Regions from separate parts of the Vibrio sp. NH-7 genome, predicted to be linked through region 4. Evidence: predicted binding sites of a transcription regulator. Region 4 holds the regulator's gene; each other region holds the start of a gene.
The links. Region 4 encodes PurR, which represses purine synthesis genes. Its sites were predicted from a motif close to TNANGNAAACGTTTNCNTNA; they were not measured.
Positions count from the first base shown of each region.

Region 1: purL (phosphoribosylformylglycinamidine synthase) is a predicted target of PurR. The motif match lies at 2,088-2,107, and genes of this name have one in related genera.
Region 2: folD (bifunctional methylenetetrahydrofolate dehydrogenase/methenyltetrahydrofolate cyclohydrolase FolD) is a predicted target of PurR. The motif match lies at 3,119-3,138, and genes of this name have one in related genera.
Region 3: purM (phosphoribosylformylglycinamidine cyclo-ligase) is a predicted target of PurR. The motif match lies at 1,940-1,959, and genes of this name have one in related genera.

Region 1 covers NZ_CM132187.1:820,699-825,693, reverse strand. The annotation lists gene purL (phosphoribosylformylglycinamidine synthase) at 1-1,890, opposite strand, end outside; gene mltF (membrane-bound lytic murein transglycosylase MltF) at 2,241-3,770, shown strand; gene ACUALS_RS03950 (hypothetical protein) at 3,981-4,118, shown strand; gene tadA (tRNA adenosine(34) deaminase TadA) at 4,166-4,732, opposite strand; gene ACUALS_RS03940 (AbgT family transporter) at 4,986-4,995, opposite strand, start outside.
Region 2 covers NZ_CM132187.1:2,106,358-2,111,352, reverse strand. The annotation lists gene ACUALS_RS09635 (LysR family transcriptional regulator) at 1-658, shown strand, start outside; gene ACUALS_RS09630 (NupC/NupG family nucleoside CNT transporter) at 880-2,079, shown strand; gene folD (bifunctional methylenetetrahydrofolate dehydrogenase/methenyltetrahydrofolate cyclohydrolase FolD) at 2,189-3,049, opposite strand; tRNA gene ACUALS_RS09620 (tRNA-Arg) at 3,252-3,328, shown strand; gene ACUALS_RS09615 (HAD-IB family hydrolase) at 3,436-4,071, shown strand; gene ACUALS_RS09610 (RDD family protein) at 4,202-4,687, shown strand; gene ACUALS_RS09605 (DUF2913 family protein) at 4,837-4,995, shown strand, end outside.
Region 3 covers NZ_CM132187.1:828,289-833,283, reverse strand. The annotation lists gene smrA (DNA endonuclease SmrA) at 1-26, shown strand, start outside; gene rluF (23S rRNA pseudouridine(2604) synthase RluF) at 121-1,158, shown strand; gene upp (uracil phosphoribosyltransferase) at 1,219-1,845, opposite strand; gene purM (phosphoribosylformylglycinamidine cyclo-ligase) at 2,024-3,064, shown strand; gene purN (phosphoribosylglycinamide formyltransferase) at 3,067-3,711, shown strand; gene ACUALS_RS03980 (tellurite resistance TerB family protein) at 3,815-4,471, shown strand; gene ACUALS_RS03975 (YaeP family protein) at 4,578-4,784, shown strand; gene ACUALS_RS03970 (DUF4250 domain-containing protein) at 4,784-4,975, shown strand.
Region 4 covers NZ_CM132187.1:1,069,245-1,074,239, reverse strand. The annotation lists gene elyC (envelope biogenesis factor ElyC) at 1-258, shown strand, start outside; gene torR (two-component system response regulator TorR) at 307-1,020, opposite strand; gene torD (molecular chaperone TorD) at 1,256-1,903, shown strand; gene purR (HTH-type transcriptional repressor PurR) at 2,119-3,126, shown strand; cyclic di-GMP riboswitch class I at 3,272-3,358, shown strand; gene ACUALS_RS05090 (TfoX/Sxy family DNA transformation protein) at 3,560-4,153, shown strand; gene ACUALS_RS05085 (TVP38/TMEM64 family protein) at 4,324-4,995, shown strand, end outside.

The DNA.
Region 1 (4,995 bases), 250 kb from region 4:
ATCACGGTTAACTGCAGGGTTATTCGCTTTTAGCGTCTTCGCATCGCGGTGCATCTTAGGCGTCTTACCAAGAAGCACATCCATTGGCATGTCGATTGGCGTGTTCTCAAAGTGTGAATCTTCTAGTTTAAGCTCACGCTCTTCAGTTGCGATACCTACTACTGCGTATGGTGCGCGCTCACGCTTACAGATCGCATCGAATACTTCCATATTCTCTGGCGCAACTGCCATTACGTAACGCTCTTGAGATTCGTTACACCAGATTTCAAGTGGGCTCATGCCTGGTTCGTCGTTTGGTACGTCACGTAGTTGGAAGATACCACCACGCTCGCCATCATCAACAAGCTCTGGAAGTGCGTTAGAGATACCGCCCGCGCCCACATCGTGGATAAATGCGATTGGGTTAGCATCGCCAAGTTGCCAACAACGGTCGATCACTTCCTGACATCGGCGTTCCATCTCTGGGTTTTCACGCTGTACTGAAGCGAAATCTAGGTCTTCAGCTGATTGACCAGACGCCATTGAAGATGCAGCACCACCGCCAAGACCGATGTTCATTGCAGGACCACCCAATACGATTAGGCTTGCACCTACTGGGATCTCTTTCTTCTGCACGTGCTCGTCGCGGATGTTACCCATACCACCAGCAATCATGATTGGCTTATGGTAACCACGAACTTCTTCACCTGCGTGAGAGTTAACTTTTTCTTCGTAAGTACGGAAGTAACCCAGTAGGTTTGGACGACCAAATTCGTTATTGAACGCCGCACCACCAAGTGGGCCTTCTAGCATGATATCTAGTGCGTTAACGATGCGACCTGGCTTACCAAAATCTGTTTCCCATGGCTGTTCAAAACCAGGTATACGTAGGTTAGAGGTTGTGAAACCAACCAGACCAGCTTTTGGCTTGCCACCGATACCCGTTGCGCCTTCATCACGAATTTCACCACCAGAGCCTGTAGAAGCACCCGGCCAAGGAGAGATAGCGGTTGGGTGGTTGTGCGTTTCCACCTTCATTAGGATGTGCGCTTTCTCTTGGCTGTAACCGTACTGACGAGTTTCTGGGTTCGGGAAGAAACGACCTACATCTGAACCCACCATGACTGCCGCGTTATCTTTATAGGCAGATAACACATTGTCTGGTGTTACTTCGAATGTATTTTTGATCATCTTGAACAGAGACTTCTCTTGCTTAACGCCGTCGATAGACCAGTCTGCGTTGAAGATCTTGTGACGACAGTGCTCTGAGTTCGCCTGTGCAAACATCATTAGCTCGATGTCTGTTGGGTTACGATCTAGCTTGTTTACGAACGCATCGTAAAGGTACTCGATTTCATCATCTGCAAGTGCAAGACCGAGGGTAACGTTTGCGTTTTCAAGCGCAGCACGACCACCATTGAGTAGGTCTACATCTGCTACTGGCGCTGGCTCTGCTACTTGGAAAAGTGCCGCTGCTGAATCGAAGTCAGTGAAGATAACTTCCATCATACGGTCGTGCAGAATCGCTTTAAGCTCAACCAGTTGAAGCTCTGAAAGTTCAGAGGATGTTTCGATGTAGTAAGCAGTACCGCGCTCTAGGCGTACCACTTTGTCTAAACCACAGTTGTTGGCGATATCGGTCGATTTTGAAGACCAAGGAGAAATAGTACCAGGACGAGGAGTTGCGAGCAGAAGCAAACCTTCTGGCTCGTGCTCTTCAATTGTTGGACCGTAAGTCAGTAGTTTTTCAAGTTTCTCAACTTCTTGATCATCTAGCTCTGCTGAAAGTTCAGCAAAATGGGCAAACTCAGCGTAAATGCCAGTGACAGGCAGGCTAAGTTCACGACAAAGCTCTAGAAGCTTGTTAACACGAAATTCAGATAGAGCTGGGGAGCCACGAAAAATTCTCATGTGCTTAGGTCTCTTATGCAATTGATGAAGGTGATATTGGAATAAATTCAGTGGGTTAAATGTCACACAAGGCCACTTCACCTTATGCTATTCACTGTTTTCTTCGAAGCTATTCCCGAAGGTTTTCCAAACCTATGCCGATTCCACCTCTTGGTTGCGGGCGCATTATATAGCAATTGTTTTTGTGATGTAACACCAAAAGCAACCGTTTGCGTCATTTTTTTTGTCAATTTTGAAATACAACATAATTCCGAAATTAAGATCACTTCTCCCGAAGCCACACTGATTATCTTGCCTTGTTATGACACTTTGATATAAATGCCCTACTGGATGTACGAGATTGTCATTAAATGAATAAGAATTACCTGTCCCAACTGCACACGTTAGCTACTGTGCTGCTTGGGATGCTCCTACTATCAGGCTGTCAAATTGAGTCAGAACCTAAGAGTGAACTGGAGCAAATTAAAGAACGTGGTGTGCTAAGGGTTGGAACATTAAACAACCAACTCTCTTACTATATTGGTCCTGATGGCCCCGCTGGACTTGATTATGAGTTAGCTCGAGAGTTTGCCAATGAGCTCGGCGTGCAGCTCGAGATGAAGCCTGCCTATCGTATCTCGAGCCTCTATCCTGCCCTACGAAACGGCGAAATCGATATTATTGCGGCTGGGTTAAGCCAATCACCGGAAAGATTGAAAGCGTTTAGACCCGGCCCCGCTTACTATTACGTGAGCCAACAGGTGGTCTATAAAAAGGGTCAATGGCGACCACGTAACTTAGAACAGTTGCTCGAACTGCAATCTGAGTTAGAACAAAGCAATGACAACGAACCGGTTATTCAAATTGTGGGAGATTCGCATTTCAACCAAACCTTGGCGGCCATCCAACAAGAACACCCACAATTTATTTATAAAGTCGACCCAAACGCAGACGTTAACGACCTGCTCAAAAAGGTCTCTGAAGGAGATTTGCAATTTACGGTTGCGGACTCTGTTGAAGTTTCACTCTCTCAACGTATCTATCCTGAGATTGCATTAGCCTTTGAGCTAACAGAAGATCAGCCGACTTCTTGGTTTCTGCGTCGCTCCCAAGATGAGAGTCTCTACGCCTTACTTATAGAGTTTTTTGGCTATATCAAACAATCAGGGCACTTGGCATCACTTGAAGAGAAGTACATCGGTCATGTCGACTCATTTGACTACGTGGATACTCGCGCGTTCATTCGTGCTCTCGATTCTAAGCTGCCTAAATGGTCACCACTGTTTAAAAAGTATTCTGATGAATTTGATTGGCGTTTAGTTGCAGCGCTCGCCTACCAAGAGTCGCATTGGAATCCATTGGCGAAATCTCCTACTGGTGTCCGCGGCATGATGATGCTAACACTGCCAACCGCGAAAAGTGTTGGTGTTACCGACCGTTTAGACCCAGAGCAATCCGTAAAAGGGGGGGTAGAGTATTTACGCCGTATGGTTGCACGTATCCCCGACTCCATTGAAGAACATGAGAAAATCTGGTTTGCACTCGCATCCTACAACGTAGGCTACGGTCATGTTATGGACGCAAGACGCTTAACCAAGCGGCAAGGTGGGAATCCAGACGCTTGGTCAGACGTAAAAGACCGCCTACCATTACTGCGTCAGAAAAAGTACTACAGCCAAACTCGCTACGGCTATGCTCGCGGTGATGAGGCGCGTAACTATGTCGAAAACATTCGTCGCTACTACCAAAGCATCATTGGGCATGTTGAGAAGCAGACATTGGCGGAAGACAATGACAACGTTGATGACTTGACCGTTATTCAAGTGCCGGATCAAGTTGCCTCTCAAGCGCAACCTCTTTCTGCGGCAGAATCAACTGTTGACCAGTTAGAAGCTGACTAGCTTCACTCTCAAGTGCGCAATTTTTGAACAAAGATTGCGCACTTGAAATCCTTCACTGCAACCCATACATAATATCGTGTACTTGATCACTTGCGAAGTTTCTTAAAATGGTAACAATTGGCGAGTATAAAACCGATACGATCAGATAATCATGAACATTCATCAATGAATGTCAGTAATATTGTATTCACTCATATAGGAGGTTGTTCTATGGCTAGACGTAAACTACAGTCAAAACGCCTTAACAAAACCGTTGCAGCTAACCGTCGTAAGCGGCTGCTTAGCAACAACAAGAAAAAGGTGATCGCACGTCACCGAGCATTCATGCAACTTATCTGTGCAGCGTAACACCAAGGAGCAAACATCTTATCGATAAGATGTTTGCTTAAAAGCGACTATTCTGATTTCTTTCGTCCCTTCTTCGCTTCATTCACCTGCTGAACTCGTGTTGCTTTACGCTCGGTCTTTTTCTCTTTGCGACGACGTTTAAAAAAGGACTGAAGTTGTACTCGGCATTCTTCCTCCAACAGCCCCTGCTCTACATCTGCATAGTGATAAGCCGCTTGATGTTCAAAAAGGTTTAATACCGTTCCTGCAGCGCCGGCTTTCAAATCTGGTGCGCCAAACACAACACGCTTTACACGGCTGTGCAACAACGCGCCAGCACACATAGGACAAGGCTCTAGCGTTACGTAAAGGGTGGTATCCAGTAATCGATAATTCTCAAGTACTTGACCCGCTTTTCTGATGGTCTGCATTTCGGCATGCGCAGTGGCATCATGACAACCAATAGACTGGTTCCAGCCCTCTGCGATGATTTCACCATCTTTCACAAGCACGGCACCGACCGGGACTTCACCTTCAGTTTCCGCATGTGCTGCAAGTTCCATTGCGCGGCGCATATATTGTTCGTCTTGAGGGGTAAACTGGGAATCTGACACTGGGGCTCCAAAATCTAGCATAAATGCTGTGTGCCACGATTTTACCCTTAACCCACCAAGAGTAAAAGCGCACTGAATGGGCGAAAATACAAACAAAAAAACGCTGGCCTCTCGACCAGCGCTTTCGAATTACCAATACCTAAATAGTTGGTGTTGTAGCTAGGCAACAAGCAAGTTCAGCCCTATGAGCATAGATGTCCTATGTGATTAGGGCGGCCGGCGCTCCGGGGAACTTGCGCAGTTAACAACGCTACAGCGCCAAATATGACGGTATTTACATAGTG
Region 2 (4,995 bases), 1.0 Mb from region 4:
AATTGGCTTGTCGCAGTCATTTGGCACCCTTCATATTCTACCCGCCATTGACGATCTCAGAGTTCGTTACCCGAACCTGCAAGTCGAGATGCATTTGTTCGACTATCGCGTTGATATGCTCCAAGAAGGGCTGGATTTGTGGATAACCAACAACGAAACCTTACCTGAAGGTTATGTGGCGCAAAGGTTAGCTGATAGTCGATTCGTCGTAGCTGCATCACCAGATTACTTGGTTAAGCATAGTACGCCTCATCACCCAAATGAGCTTGTGCAGCACAATTGTCTGATTTATCGCAGTTGGGAGCGAGACTACACAAGCTGGGCGTTTTCGAAACCGGAAGAGCAACTGAATGTAAAAGTGTCAGGCAACTACTCGGTGGACCTTGCTGAAGCGGTTCGAGATGCGGCCGTAGCAGGGTGGGGAATTGCTTACTTAGCGACGTACCTAATACGAGATGAGTTCAAAAATGGGCAACTGATACAGCTTCTTCCTGATTGGCAAGCGAGCCAAGATATGCCTTTTTATGCCGTCTACCCTAGTCGTCGATACTTGCCGACCAAAACCGCCGCGGTGATCGAGTTTATTAAACAAAAAATCGGTGCTCCTTGCCATTGGGATAAGCGATTAGCGCCGTATTTGCAGGGGTTCAAGTCGTGAAAGCGACTCACGATATTGTTTCTGTTTTCAGAAACATCTTTTCTAAATGGAAATAATAAACAAGAGCAAACGTTTAAACTGATTAAAAACAGCGTGTTATATCCATGGTGATTAATTGCGCAATGGAAAGTACACTCCATTAACAACTGTGATTTGCATCTCATTTTTAAGCGAATATTATCCGACGCCAATCTTGTTCCCCCAATTTTGTCGGATCTTTTATGAATTCTATTCTTGGTATCGTAGCCATCTTGTTTTTAGCATGGCTACTTTCTACAAACAGAAAAAGTATCAACCTTAAAACGGTATCGCTGGCGTTTGCGCTTCAAGTTTCTTTCGCATTGCTCGTCTTGTATGTCCCTGCGGGAAAAGATGCACTTAATAGCGTGACGGGCGCGGTGTCTAACTTAATCAATTATGGCCAAGAAGGTATAGCGTTCTTGTTTGGCGGCCTTGCAACGGGTGGCTTCACCTTCGCCATCAATGTATTGGGCATCATCATTTTCTTTTCCGCGCTAATTTCTGGTTTATACCACATTGGAGTAATGCCAAAAGTGATCAACTTTATTGGTGGCGGGCTCCAAAAGTTACTAGGAATCGGTCGTGCAGAATCACTTTCAGCAACGGCGAATATTTTTGTTGGCATGATTGAAGCGCCTCTTGTTGTTAAACCGTACTTAAAGCACATGACGGACTCTCAGTTTTTTGCTGTGATGGTTGGTGGTCTCGCTTCTGTTGCTGGTGGCACGTTGGTGGGCTACGCATCACTCGGTGTTGATCTTAACTTCCTGATTGCAGCGGCATTTATGTCAGCACCTGCGGGTCTTTTGATGGCGAAAATTATGGTGCCAGAGACACAAACCGCAGACGCAGAAATAGACATGAACAATGTCGAAATGCCACGCGCGACCAATGTGGTTGAGGCGATGGCAGACGGCGCGATGGCGGGTTTACGCATCGCCGTTGCGGTTGGTGCAACCTTGCTGGCGTTTGTTAGTGTGATTGCCATGCTAAACGGTATGCTTGGTTGGGTTGGTAGCCTGATGGGAATGGAACTCAGCTTTGAGCTAATCTTGGGGTATCTGTTTGCTCCTGTCGCGTGGCTGCTTGGCGTTCCTTGGAATGAAGCGATTACCGCAGGCTCTTTGATTGGTAACAAAATCGTGGTTAACGAGTTTGTCGCATTTATTCAATTAATGGACGTTAAGGCCCAACTGAGTGAACATTCACAAGCAATTGTCACTTTTGCTTTATGTGGATTTGCCAATATTTCAACGATGGCAATGTTGATTGGCGGTTTAGGCAGCGTTGTCCCTGAAAAGCGCCCATTTATTTCTAAATTCGGCTTTCGAGCGATTGCCGCAGGTGTGATGGCGAACTTAATGAGTGCGTCGATTGCGGGCGTTATCTTGAGCCTATAAGCATCGCGAACAGTATTTGCCAATGCTCTAAGCACCACTAATTAAGTAAACATTAAAAAGGGGTTGATGTGCTATCACATCAACCCCTTTTTTGGTTGCTTAAGAGCCGTTACTTCTTAGTGTGAAACTGCTCACAGGCAATCATGGTGTTTTCGATAAGGCTTGCTACTGTCATCGGACCAACGCCACCAGGAACAGGGGTAATGAAACTCGCGTTTTCACGGGCTTTGTCATACTCCACATCGCCTACCAACTTTCCTGACTCCAAACGGTTGATACCCACATCGACCACGACCGCGCCTTTTTTAATCCAATCACCGGGGATAAAGTTCGGTTTACCAACAGCAACCACAACAACGTCTGCTTGGCGAACATGGCCTTCTAAGTCTTTAGTAAAACGGTGACAAGTCGTGGTGGTGCAGCCAGCTAACAGGAGTTCAAGTGTCATAGGGCGACCCACGATGTTTGAAGCGCCGACCACAACAGCATGCTTGCCGCGCAGTTCAATGTTGTAACGGTCAAGTAGCGTAATGATGCCTTTTGGTGTGCACGAACGAAGTTTTGGAATGCGTTGTGCCAATCGCCCTACGTTATAAGGGTGGAAACCGTCCACGTCTTTTTCAGGCGCAATGCGCTCAAGAACATGTGTTGTATCAATGCCGGCCGGAAGTGGCAGTTGAACCAAAATACCGTCAATCTCAGAATCTTTGTTCAGTTCATCAATTAGCGCGAGCAACTCTTCTTCCGATGTGGTTGCAGGAAGGTCAAAAGACTTGGATACGAAGCCAACTTCTTCACAAGCACGACGTTTGCTACCGACATAGACTTGAGAAGCGGGATCTTCACCCACGAGTACCACAGCAAGGCCTGGGGCGCGCAAACCGTTCTCGATACGAGCTTTTACACGTGCTGCAACTTCGGATCGAACAGTTTGGGAAATGAGAGTTCCATCTATATTTTGAGCAGTCATGACTTTCCTTTTGAATTGATAAGGCAAATTATTTGCGCAGCATTGTCGCAGAAATTCAGTTTAACATCCATACGCAAACGTTTGCTTTGTGGTGTTTTTGAGCGCTTATTGATTTGATGACCTTTTTTTAGGCATTCAGATCAGAATGTTATGAAAACCCGTTGATTTAAGCGTTTGAACTCGTATAATCCTCCCCTGTAGCGCGCCCTTAGCTCAGCTGGATAGAGCACGTCCCTTCTAAGGATGTGGTCATAGGTTCGAATCCTATAGGGCGTGCCATTTATTCGAAAAGCCCCGATAACTCAATGAGTTGTCGGGGCTTTCGCGTTTTGGAAGCAATGTTTTATGCTTTGGCTAGAGATGCTTTTATCGTAAAGAAGAAATGTATGAGCACGATGCGAAATTTAGCCCTCTTTGATTTTGATGGCACCATCACCAGCGAAGATACCTATTCAAAATTTCTATATTTTGCCACACCTAAGCCACGGCTTGTTATTGGGTTATCTTTCATATGGCCTGCGATTGCTTTATATCGATGTGGAGTGTTACCCGCCAGCCGTTTGCGACCTGTACTCTCATTTCTGGCTTTTTGTCGACGTGATGTAGACGAGGTAGAGTGCCTTGCAAAACGGTTTACCCAACAATATTTACCAAGCGTGATCAGAGAAATCGCTCAAACGCGTATCGATTGGCATTTAGAACGTGGCGATGATGTTTTTGTTGTGTCGGCAGGCGTGAACCCGTATTTGAGTATCTGGACTGAAAATCAAGGTATCAAGTTGGTGTGTAGTGAGCTCACTAGACGCAATGGTCGATTCACTGGTCGCTACCAAGGTGGTGACTGCAGTCGCGAGAACAAAGTTCGGCTGCTAGCAAGTCGTGTGGATGTTTCCGCTTACACTAAGGTCTTCGCTTATGGCGATACCTTCGAAGATGTCCCCATGCTGCGTATTGCTGATGAAAGCTACCTTAACTGGAAACCATTCGGTGAAGTAACGCCTGACTCCATTAAAGCATCTTAAAAAAGAAACGCTTGCAGCGAGTTTTCACTAAAATAAAATCTATATCGAAACGTTACATATTAGTTCTGCTGATAAGTTAAATAGCAGTCAATATGCCTAAAGATGTCACGGAAATAAGGTGTAACGTTTTATGGAACAAGTCCAAGATAGTTCTGAACTTCAACTGCAACTTGCCAGCCGAGGTTCTCGCTTAGTCGCTGCGTTGATAGATTCTATCGTCTTATCTATTTTCATACTTCCCTTGATGTACTTTACGGGAGGATTTGAGAGTTTTACTCAATCTCCCCCGACAGAGCCAAGTTGGGGGTACCTATTTTTACTAGGTATTCTCAACTTCATTTTATTTGCGATTATCAACCGTAATTTACTGCGAGATAAAGGCCAGACAATTGGCAAAAAATGGATGAAGATAGGAATTCGCAATCAACAGGGGGATCTACCCAAGCTTAACGAGTTACTGTTCAAACGGTACGCCTACTATTTTTTGATTGGTTATGTACCGCTTATCGGTGGTGTGATAAGCCTTGTTGGCGTTTTGCTCATCTTTGGTAGTTCTAGACGTTGTTTGCACGATATCATTGCCTCGACGCAAGTTATTCGTTTGAATGATTGTTAACTCAAAGGCAACCGCCATACTATAGCAACGCAGATTAGCGTTGCTTTTTTGTTTCTGTACATACGCAACGCTTTTCGGTAGCATGACCTCCCTTCCATGAATGAACAGTGTTTGTTCAGCTTCGATTTTAGTTCTTCAGTTTAGACATCATGCGCAGTATTCACACTAAAATTAAACCTGAGTTTGAGCCTTTGTTGTCAGAGCTTGCGCTGCATGCACTGCTTCATCTATACACGAGTAACGCAGGTAAGGTCTCACTCAAGCGCTCACGCAGCGATGTGAATGATGTCATTTCAGGCTGGCTCAAC
Region 3 (4,995 bases), 240 kb from region 4:
AGCGACATCAAAAACGATTGGGTTAACGCCCCTGCGGTGCTAGAATGCGCGCCCTCAATGTGCTGATGTTTTCATCAGCACTTTTTATTAACCGCCGTTGTGAAACGTTAGGAGAACAACATGTCACAAGATAATGCAAAACGCCTCAATAAGTTCATCAGCGAAACGGGCTTTTGCTCTCGCCGAGAAGCTGATCGATTGATTGAGCAAGGTCGCGTCACCATCAATGGTCAAGTTCCTGAAATGGGGACAAAAGTGATGCCAGGAGACGATGTTCGCGTCGATGATAAACCAATCAACGCGGTCACTGATAAGCCTGTCTACATTGCGCTAAACAAACCAACCGGCATCACCTGCACCACCGAGCGCGATATTCCGGGCAATATCGTTGATTTCGTTGGTCATAAAAAACGCATTTTCCCGATTGGTCGCCTTGATAAGCCTTCAGACGGTCTTATCTTTCTGACCAACGATGGTGATATCGTTAACAAAATACTTCGTGCTGGCAATAACCACGAAAAAGAGTATGTGGTTCGAGTCGATAAACCAATCAGCGATGACTTCATCAAGAAGATGTCTTCGGGCGTGAATATTCTCGATACCATCACCTTGCCGTGTAAAGTGACCAAAGAGACCAAGTTTTCATTCCGTATTGTTCTAACTCAAGGCCTCAACCGCCAAATCCGCCGCATGTGTGAAGCCTTGGGCTATGAAGTATTCAAACTTCGCCGTGTGCGTATTATGAATATCTCTCTTGATGGTATTCCGAATGGCCAGTGGCGCTACTTAACAGATGCAGAAGTGGCTGAGATTCTTGCCATGTGTGAAGGCTCAAGTAACACTGAAGAAGCTTCAAAGATCGATGCTAAAGGTAAACGTATTCGCAAAGCGACAGACGCTAAACTGTTTGATAGCCGAGAAGAAAACCAAGACTCGACCGCTCGTCGCAACCAGAAACAACGAACCTTCAAAGGCCGTAACGCGGATGAATTCCGTCACGCACCGAACTCTAAGAAAGGTCGCCACAGCGGTAAGCAAAGTGAGTTTAAAGGTAAGCCAAGTGGCAATAAAGGGAAGACCTTCCATAGGTCTACGTCTGAGAATAGTCAACGCCCTAGTAAGCCAAAGCGCGGCGGCACATTAAGTCTGAAGAAATAATTAGCAAACGAAAAGGGAGCCGACAATCGGCTCCCTTTTTAAATCATAGCTATCGACAACTTATAGCGTACCGAAGATTTTATCGCCTGCGTCACCAAGACCAGGGACGATGTAGCCTTTATCGTTTAGCTTCTCATCGATCGCAGCAGTGAATAGTTCAACATCTGGGTGTGCTTTTTCTAACGCTTCGATACCTTCAGGAGCAGAAACTAAAACGAGAACTTTAATCGCTTTACAACCTTTCTCTTTAAGTAGGTCGATAGTAGCGATCATTGAACCACCTGTCGCTAGCATAGGGTCAACAACAAGCGCAATACGCTCATCCATGTTAGACGCTAGCTTGTTGAAGTATGGTACTGGCTCAAGTGTTTCTTCATCACGGTAGATACCAACAACGCTGATACGAGCACTTGGCATGTGCTCAAGAACGCCATCCATCATACCCAAACCTGCACGTAGGATAGGCACAACGGTTACCTTTTTACCTTTGATTTGGTCAACTTCAACAGGACCATTCCAACCTTCAATGGTTACTTTTTCCGTTTCAAAGTCTGCAGTCGCTTCGTACGTTAGTAGGCTACCAACTTCTGTGGCTAGCTCGCGAAAGCGCTTCGTGCTGATGTCACCTTCTCTCATTAGACCTAGTTTGTGCTTAACAAGAGGGTGTTTTACTTCAACAACTTTCATTTCCATCTCCGGCTTATGTGGTGATTTTTAAACAAACCTTCAGATTATAAACGATTTCGTTCTCAATTTCTTGCGTAAAGACAAAAGAAAAAACTCACGCAAACGTTTGCTATATGGGTTTATCCGCTGTTAGAATAGCGCCGTTTTCATATCCAACTTAAAAACCGAGGACTTCCCTGTGAGTGCTGATAACACATCTCTTAGCTATAAAGACGCTGGCGTAGATATCGATGCAGGCAACGCGCTTGTTGACCGTATTAAAGGTGCTGTAAAACGCACACGTCGCCCAGAAGTAATGGGTGGTATTGGTGGTTTTGGCGCATTGTGTGAACTGCCAACAAAATACAAACAACCTGTGTTGGTATCAGGTACTGATGGCGTAGGAACCAAACTTCGCCTCGCTTTGGATATGAACAAGCACGACACAATCGGCGTTGACCTTGTTGCTATGTGTGTGAACGATCTTATTGTTCAAGGCGCGGAGCCTCTATTTTTCCTAGATTACTACGCTACGGGCAAACTCGACGTTGACACCGCAGCAGACGTTGTCTCTGGCATCGCTGATGGTTGTATTCAGGCAGGTTGTGCGCTAATTGGTGGTGAAACCGCTGAAATGCCAGGCATGTACGAAGGCGAAGACTACGACGTCGCTGGCTTCTGTGTCGGCGTGGTAGAAAAAGAAGACGTGATCGACGGCACCAAAGTTGCTGCTGGCGATGCGCTTATCGCGGTCGGCTCAAGTGGTCCACACTCAAACGGTTACTCATTAATCCGTAAGATCCTTGAAGTATCTGGCGCAGACAAAAACGAAGAGCTAGCAGGTCGCACAATCGGCGAGCACCTACTAGAACCAACCAAGATTTACATCAAATCAGCACTAAAAATGATTGAGAAACACGACATTCACGCGATTTCTCACATCACAGGTGGTGGTTTCTGGGAAAACATCCCGCGCGTACTTCCTGAAGGTACTAAAGCGGTTGTTGATGGTAACAGCTGGGAATGGCCAATCATCTTCAAATGGCTACAAGAGAAAGGCAACGTAACGACTCACGAAATGTATCGCACATTCAACTGTGGTGTTGGCCTAGTGATTGCTCTTCCGAAAGATCAAGCTGATGCAGCGGTTGAACTTCTAAATGCAGAAGGTGAAAACGCTTGGGTAATCGGTGAGATCGTTTCAGCTGAAGCCGGCGAAGAACAAGTAGAGATCAAATAAGCATGAAGAGTATCGTTGTTTTAGTTTCAGGAAACGGTTCTAACCTACAAGCAATTATTGATGCTTGCAGCAAAGACATTACTAACGGTCGTGTCACGGCGGTCTTTTCCAACAAAGCGAATGTCTTTGCCTTAGAGCGAGCAGAAAAAGCAGGGGCAGCCGCTCACTTCCTTGATCCTAAAGCTTTCGATACTCGTGACGCGTTTGATAAAGAGCTCATGAAGCAGATCGACGAATATCAACCTGATGTCGTTGTACTTGCTGGCTATATGCGTATTCTGAGCGGTGAGTTTGTTCGTCACTACCAAGGACGTATGATCAATATTCACCCTTCTCTTCTGCCCAAATACCCTGGCTTAAATACCTATCAGCGTGCCATTCATGCTGGTGACGAAGAACATGGCACCAGTGTTCACTTCGTAACAGAGCAACTTGATGGCGGCCCTGTCATCCTACAAGCTAAAGTGCCAATTTTCGATGAGGATACGGTCGAAACATTGACTGAACGCGTACAAACGCAAGAGCACAGAATCTACCCACTGGTCGTAAAATGGCTAGTGGAAGAGCGCTTAGTAATGAAAGATGAAAAGGAAGCCTACCTTGATGGAGAGCTTCTGGGTATTCATGGCTACGCTGCCCAAGAGTAATTTGGTTTTCAATCCTTTTGGCGAGCTTTCATGCTCGCCTTTTTTTCATCTCTCGTTCATCTTGGGTTAGGTAAATTCAGATTGAACGCATAGGAGAATAGTCATGGATTTAAAAAGCTTACTCAATCAAGCACTCCACTCAGATATAGTCCAGCAAGGTCAAAAACAACTCAAACAGCAATCCAGCTCAGGTACGCTCAAATCACTTGGCGCTGGAGCAGTTGGCGGCGGATTAGTGAACCTTCTGATGGGCTCCAAGAAGAGCAAGAAGCTTGGCAAAAAAATGGGGATCAACGCGTTAAAAATTGGAGGTGTCGCTGCGCTTGGCGCGCTGGCCTATAAGGTATACAACGACTCTCAAAGCAGTCCGGTGTCTCCTGAACCTCAAAGTGAGTTTCGCGAAGATGATCCAATACATAGTGAACTCATCTTAAAAGCCATGATCGCAGCTGCAAAAGCTGACGGCCATGTAGACACACAAGAGATGGATCGCATCGAGAACGCACTCAAAGAGTCGGAAGTTGGCCACCAACTTCAAAGCATTATCCACAATGAACTACATAAACCACTCGACCCAAATGAAGTCGCACGTTTAGCCGCGACACCGCAGCAAGCCGCTGAAATTTACCTCGCCTCCTTGATAGTGATAGACGAGCAGAACTTTATGGAAAAAGCCTATTTGCAAGAACTCGCTAAACAAATGCAACTGGCGCCAGAAGTTATCAACCAGCTTGAGGCACAACTGCGTATTGAGCAATAATTGGTCGACAGCCTCTTGGTCTTGCGCTAGAACAACCTTAGCTTTTGAGTTTGTTCAGACGAGTGTGTATATTTGAGAGCAGTTATCATTTATTGGAGAATTAGCCATGCAAGTATACGGCTGTTGTGAATTGGTTCGTGAGCTGTACGCTCAGATCGGTAGTGGCGATCAAGCTTATGTCCCTCAGGCAATATCTTGTGCAGTACGAGCACTAAATGACATCGCTGCGGATGACTCTTTACCAAAGGAAGCCAGAGAAAAAGCCGCTTTTGCAGCTGCTAATCTACTTATCTCGGACTTCGAGGATAAGTAATGGACTTAGCCAACTTTGAAACGATGGATCCTATCATGTTGATGAGCATCGTGAACATGAAACTACGTGATGACTTTGGTGGTGATCTGGACAAACTCGCTGCTTACTTCGATATCGACAAAGCGGCGCTTGAAGCAAAATTAGCGACCGCTGGCTTTGACTTCCTACCTGATGCTGGCCAATTCCGATAATAAGAATCCACTATTCAGTT
Region 4 (4,995 bases):
ACTTCCGCGAGCCACATGAAACGGGCATTAAACGAGTTTCACTCAGCGGGCTTAAAACCCTACCCTGCACCAACAAACTACTTAGCTCACGATAACGTTACAGAGCCTTGGTCTAAGTACACACCCAAGGCAGTCTACCTAGAGCAAACCGAACGCTACTGGCATGAGACACTAGGAATCTTGTGGCAAAAACTCAGAGATTGGGCGTCGGAGTATGAGGAACAACACGTCATCGAAGCTCCAGAAAGCCAACTATAAAACAAAAAAACCGAGGTACATGCCTCGGTTTTTTACTCAATTCAAGGGTTAGTCCCCAGCAAACATGTAACCTTCACCGTGAACCGTCACAAAAATTTGAGGGTTCTTAGGATCAAATTCCATCTTAGCGCGCATGCGACGAATGAGAACATCGATCGTACGATCGTTTGGTGCATCCACTCGATGGCTAATCATGTTCAAAATGCGCTCACGGCTCAATACTTGATTTGGGTAAGACGACAGCGCAACCAGCAGTTCATACTCAGCTTTAGTCAACTTCACTGGTTCACCAGCACGACTTAACGCTCGTCGTTGAACATCAAATGTCCACTCACCAAAGCGTACTATGTTGCCATCTTGTTTGTCTGCATCGACCGTGCCTGATGAATTGCGCGCTGCCGAAATACGCCACAGCAAGTTTTTGACACGAACTAACAACTCTCTTAGCTCAAATGGTTTTGTGACATAATCGTCGGCGCCCATTTCTAGACCGACAATCTTATCAATGCTATCCGTGCGTCCTGTAACCAGGATAATCCCAATGTCTGACTGACTGCGAAGTTCGCGTGTTAGCATCAAACCATCCTCTCCAGGAAGATTGATATCCAACATCACTAAATCTATCGCATTGTTTTGTAGTGAATCACGCATTTGCTCGCCACTTTCGGCTTCGCTTACGTGGTAACCTTCATTCTGAAAGTAACCAACTAGCTTGCTGCGAGTTACTGCGTCATCTTCTACAACTAATACGTGATAGCTCATTTACACCACTTATTTACATTGGTCATCGTTCTAACGAGTATTCTATTCATAAACAGTAACATTTCTAGTATTTGTTACTTTAAAACCAAGAAAGATGATTTTTTCTTGATTCAAGACAAACCTAGGTCATCTGTTCATATTTTTCCATTTTTAGACTCAATTCTATACAGCTGACATTATCGCTGTTCATCTTTATTGGGTACACTAAACGCAGTTATTTTAGGAGCCTGACCTAATGCAAGAAATTAAATCATTCAATGAAAAACGCGCGGAAATCTATTGGTGGCTATCGAGCTTATTGGCGAAAGAGCTCACTCAAGAGGCGTTAGACCAATACCATTCAGCCGAGATTCGTTCGTTTCTCTCTGGGCTTGGCGACAACCCAGACCTAAAACCTTCTGTCGACAACTTAGTTGATGCACTAAATCGACTTATGGACCGTGAAGACGCGCAACTTGAGTTAGCCGCAGATTTTTGCGACTTGTTCCTTAAATCAGACAGAGACTCTGCCCTTCCATATGCCTCTATGTATGTGGGCAAAAGCGGACTACTTAATGACGAGCCAGCAAGAGAAATGGAAGCACTAATGCAAAAGCATGGCGTCCAAGTTGATGAAAGCCTAAACGAACCTGCGGATCATATCGCGATTGAACTCGACTTCCTTGGTAATCTGATTATTCGCTCGAATGAGCTTGAAAGTGATGGTGAAATGGAAAACGCACTTGAAGAGCAAGACAAGTTCATCAACCACGCACTACTTAATTGGGTGCCAAAGTTCGCCGCTAAGTGCAAAGCTTTAGATGATTTCGGATTCTACTCTGCCATTGTGATGTTAATGGTTGCGTTTATGGAACTTGACTCTCGCTACCTAAAAGGCGAATAAATACGAGCTTTTGTGACCACGAGCAGGGAACAAAAACGTTTTTATTTGCGCTTAGTTTGTTTGCGGTCTAGAATCGTGACCGCAAACGATAAAAATGAACGAATTAAATACAAACCGCTAATTATAAGCGGTTTTTGTGTTTCTGATACTTTCTGCCAGATTATCCTACACTTAGGAATATTGTTTCGTGGCAGTCATCGACAGGACAAAACCTTATGGCCACCATAAAAGACGTAGCGCGCTTAGCCGGCGTATCAACAACTACTGTATCTCACGTAATTAATAAAACGCGTTTTGTTGCCGAAGCGACCCAAGAAAAGGTCATGGAAGCAGTAACAGAGCTAAACTATGCGCCTAGTGCCGTTGCTCGAAGCTTAAAGTGTAATACAACACGAACGATTGGCATGCTGGTGACTCAATCAACAAACCTCTTCTTTTCAGAAGTTATTGATGGTGTTGAGAGTTACTGTTACCGCCAAGGTTACACGCTGATTTTGTGTAATACCGGCGGCATCTATGAGAAGCAACGCGATTATATCCGCATGCTTGCAGAAAAGCGCGTAGACGGCATCTTGGTAATGTGTTCTGACCTCACAGAAGAACTCAGCGAAATGCTTGACCGTCATAAAGACATTCCTAAAGTGGTCATGGACTGGGGTCCTGAGAGCTCACAAGCTGACAAAATCATCGACAACTCAGAAGAAGGCGGCTATCTAGCGACTAAATACCTGATTGAGCGTGGCCACAAAGATATTGCTTGTTTGAGCGGGCACTTCGAAAAAGCAGCATGTCAGGAGCGTATCGCAGGCTTCAAGCGAGCAATGAACGAAGCGAACTTGGCAGTTGATGAAGACTGGATCCTTGAAGGTAACTTTGAATGTGACACTGCAGTCCTAGCCGCAGACAAGATTGTTGCAATGGATAAACGCCCGAGTGCCGTTTTCTGCTTCAATGATACGATGGCACTGGGTCTAATGAGCCGCCTACAACAAAAAGGTATCCGCATTCCAGAAGATATGTCCATTATTGGTTACGACAACATCGAGTTAGCGGAATACTTCTCTCCACCGCTCACGACTGTTCACCAACCGAAACGACGTGTCGGTAAGAACGCGTTCGAAATTTTGTTAGAGCGTATCAAGGACAAAGAACACGACAAGCGAGTGTTTGAGATGCACCCTGAAATTGTCGAGCGCTGTACCGTGCGCAACCTCAACAAATAACATCATCACTCAGCGCCTGACTCTTTGATTAATTATCAGTCAGGCGCATATAACCCGCCAAATTACTGGACTAAGATCACATTTACTCACTACAAGTGTGATACTTACCTCAAATATTATTTATTCTTAACTTGTTCGATCAATGCCACGAACAGGGCAAACCATTTCGAAAGGATGGGACGCAAAGCCTCCGGCCTTAAGTATACTTATACAAGGTAGCGGGGTTGCCGATGGCAAAAATGCAAAACTAGTACATTAAGCTTTCTCGTAAACTGGACGCGTCTCAATACTGAGTATGAGCAGACATGGAATTCGTCGAGATTTTACGAAGTGTTTTCTTGTATGACACCTTACTGACAAAATTTCTGCATTATTTTGCTAATCTCTCGGACCTGAATTGGTGGCGTATACATATACACCGAGAAAATACAGCATGGATAAACCAATACTTAAAGACTCAATGAGACTATTTGAGCAACTTGGTCAAATTAAGTCTCGTTCAATGTTTGGCGGCTTCGGCATATTCGCAGATGAGACGATGTTTGCTTTAGTGGTCAACGATAAGCTTCATGTAAGAGCGGATGCTCAGTTAATCAAACAGTGCAATGCCCTTTCTTTGGAACCCTACGTCTACAAAAAACGTGGTTTTCCCGTTGTGACTAAATATTTTGCTTTAAGCGATGACATTTCCTCAGACAATGAAAAAACACTGGCATTGGCAAGACAAGCGCTGATCGCAGCAAAAGAAGAGAAAAAAGTACAATCGAAAGCGAAACCAAATCGCTTGAAAGACCTACCCAACCTGCGCTTGGCAACGGAAAGAATGCTAAAGAAAGCCGGGATTGACGATGTCGAATCTTTAGAAGAAGCGGGCGCTGTTAAAGCGTACAAGGCGATTCAATCGACACACTCAGCAGAAGTGAGCGTTGAACTGCTGTGGGCACTAGAGGGAGCAATCAGGGGCACACATTGGTCTGTTATACCACAAAGCCGAAGACAAGAACTACTGAATAAATTGAGCAACTAGCTCAATCAATCGATGAAAAAGCCAGCACTTGCTGGCTTTTTTAGTCTCTAAGGAAATATTTTCTTCTCGCTCTCGTTCTTATTGTCTATATCAATCATTCCCTATACTAACTTAAGTATGTAACTATAGGGTCAGAGTTATCCTTGCGAAGAGTATTAAAGGACGCGATTATGAATAAAAAATTGATCTTGGGGATAGTCTTAGTTGCGCTTATCGCCTTTCTGGCGATGAACTTTGGACAATACCTGACGCTTGAAAATGCGAAAGCTCAGCAGCTTGCACTCTCAGATTACATCAGCGAAAACTTCGTCTTCGCCGCATTGACTTACTTTTTCGCCTACGTCGCCATAACCGCGTTTTCCATTCCTGGAGCAGCCGTTGTTACGCTTCTGGGCGCTGCGCTCTTTGGGTTTTGGACAAGTTTGCTGTTGGTCTCTTTCGCCAGCACCATTGGTGCCACGCTCGCCTTTTTAAGCAGCCGTTTCCTATTGCGAGACTGGGTGCAAGGAAAGTTTGGCGATAAGCTGAGTGCGATTAACCAAGGTGTAGAGCGTGATGGGGCGTTTTATCTATTCTCACTAAGGTTGATTCCTGTCTTCCCTTTCTTTCTTATTAATTTACTCATGGGATTAACGCCTATTTCGGTAGCTCGATTCTATTTTGTCAGCCAACTAGGTATGTTACCCGGCACAGCCGTTTACTTAAATGCGGGTACTCAGTTAGCGCAAATCGAGAGCCTTTCTGGCATTGTCTCGCCTTCTGTCTTAGCGTCATTTGCTTTACTGGGTCTTTTCCCAGTCATTGCGAAATGGGTCATGAATAAAATTAAATCATCGCCATCC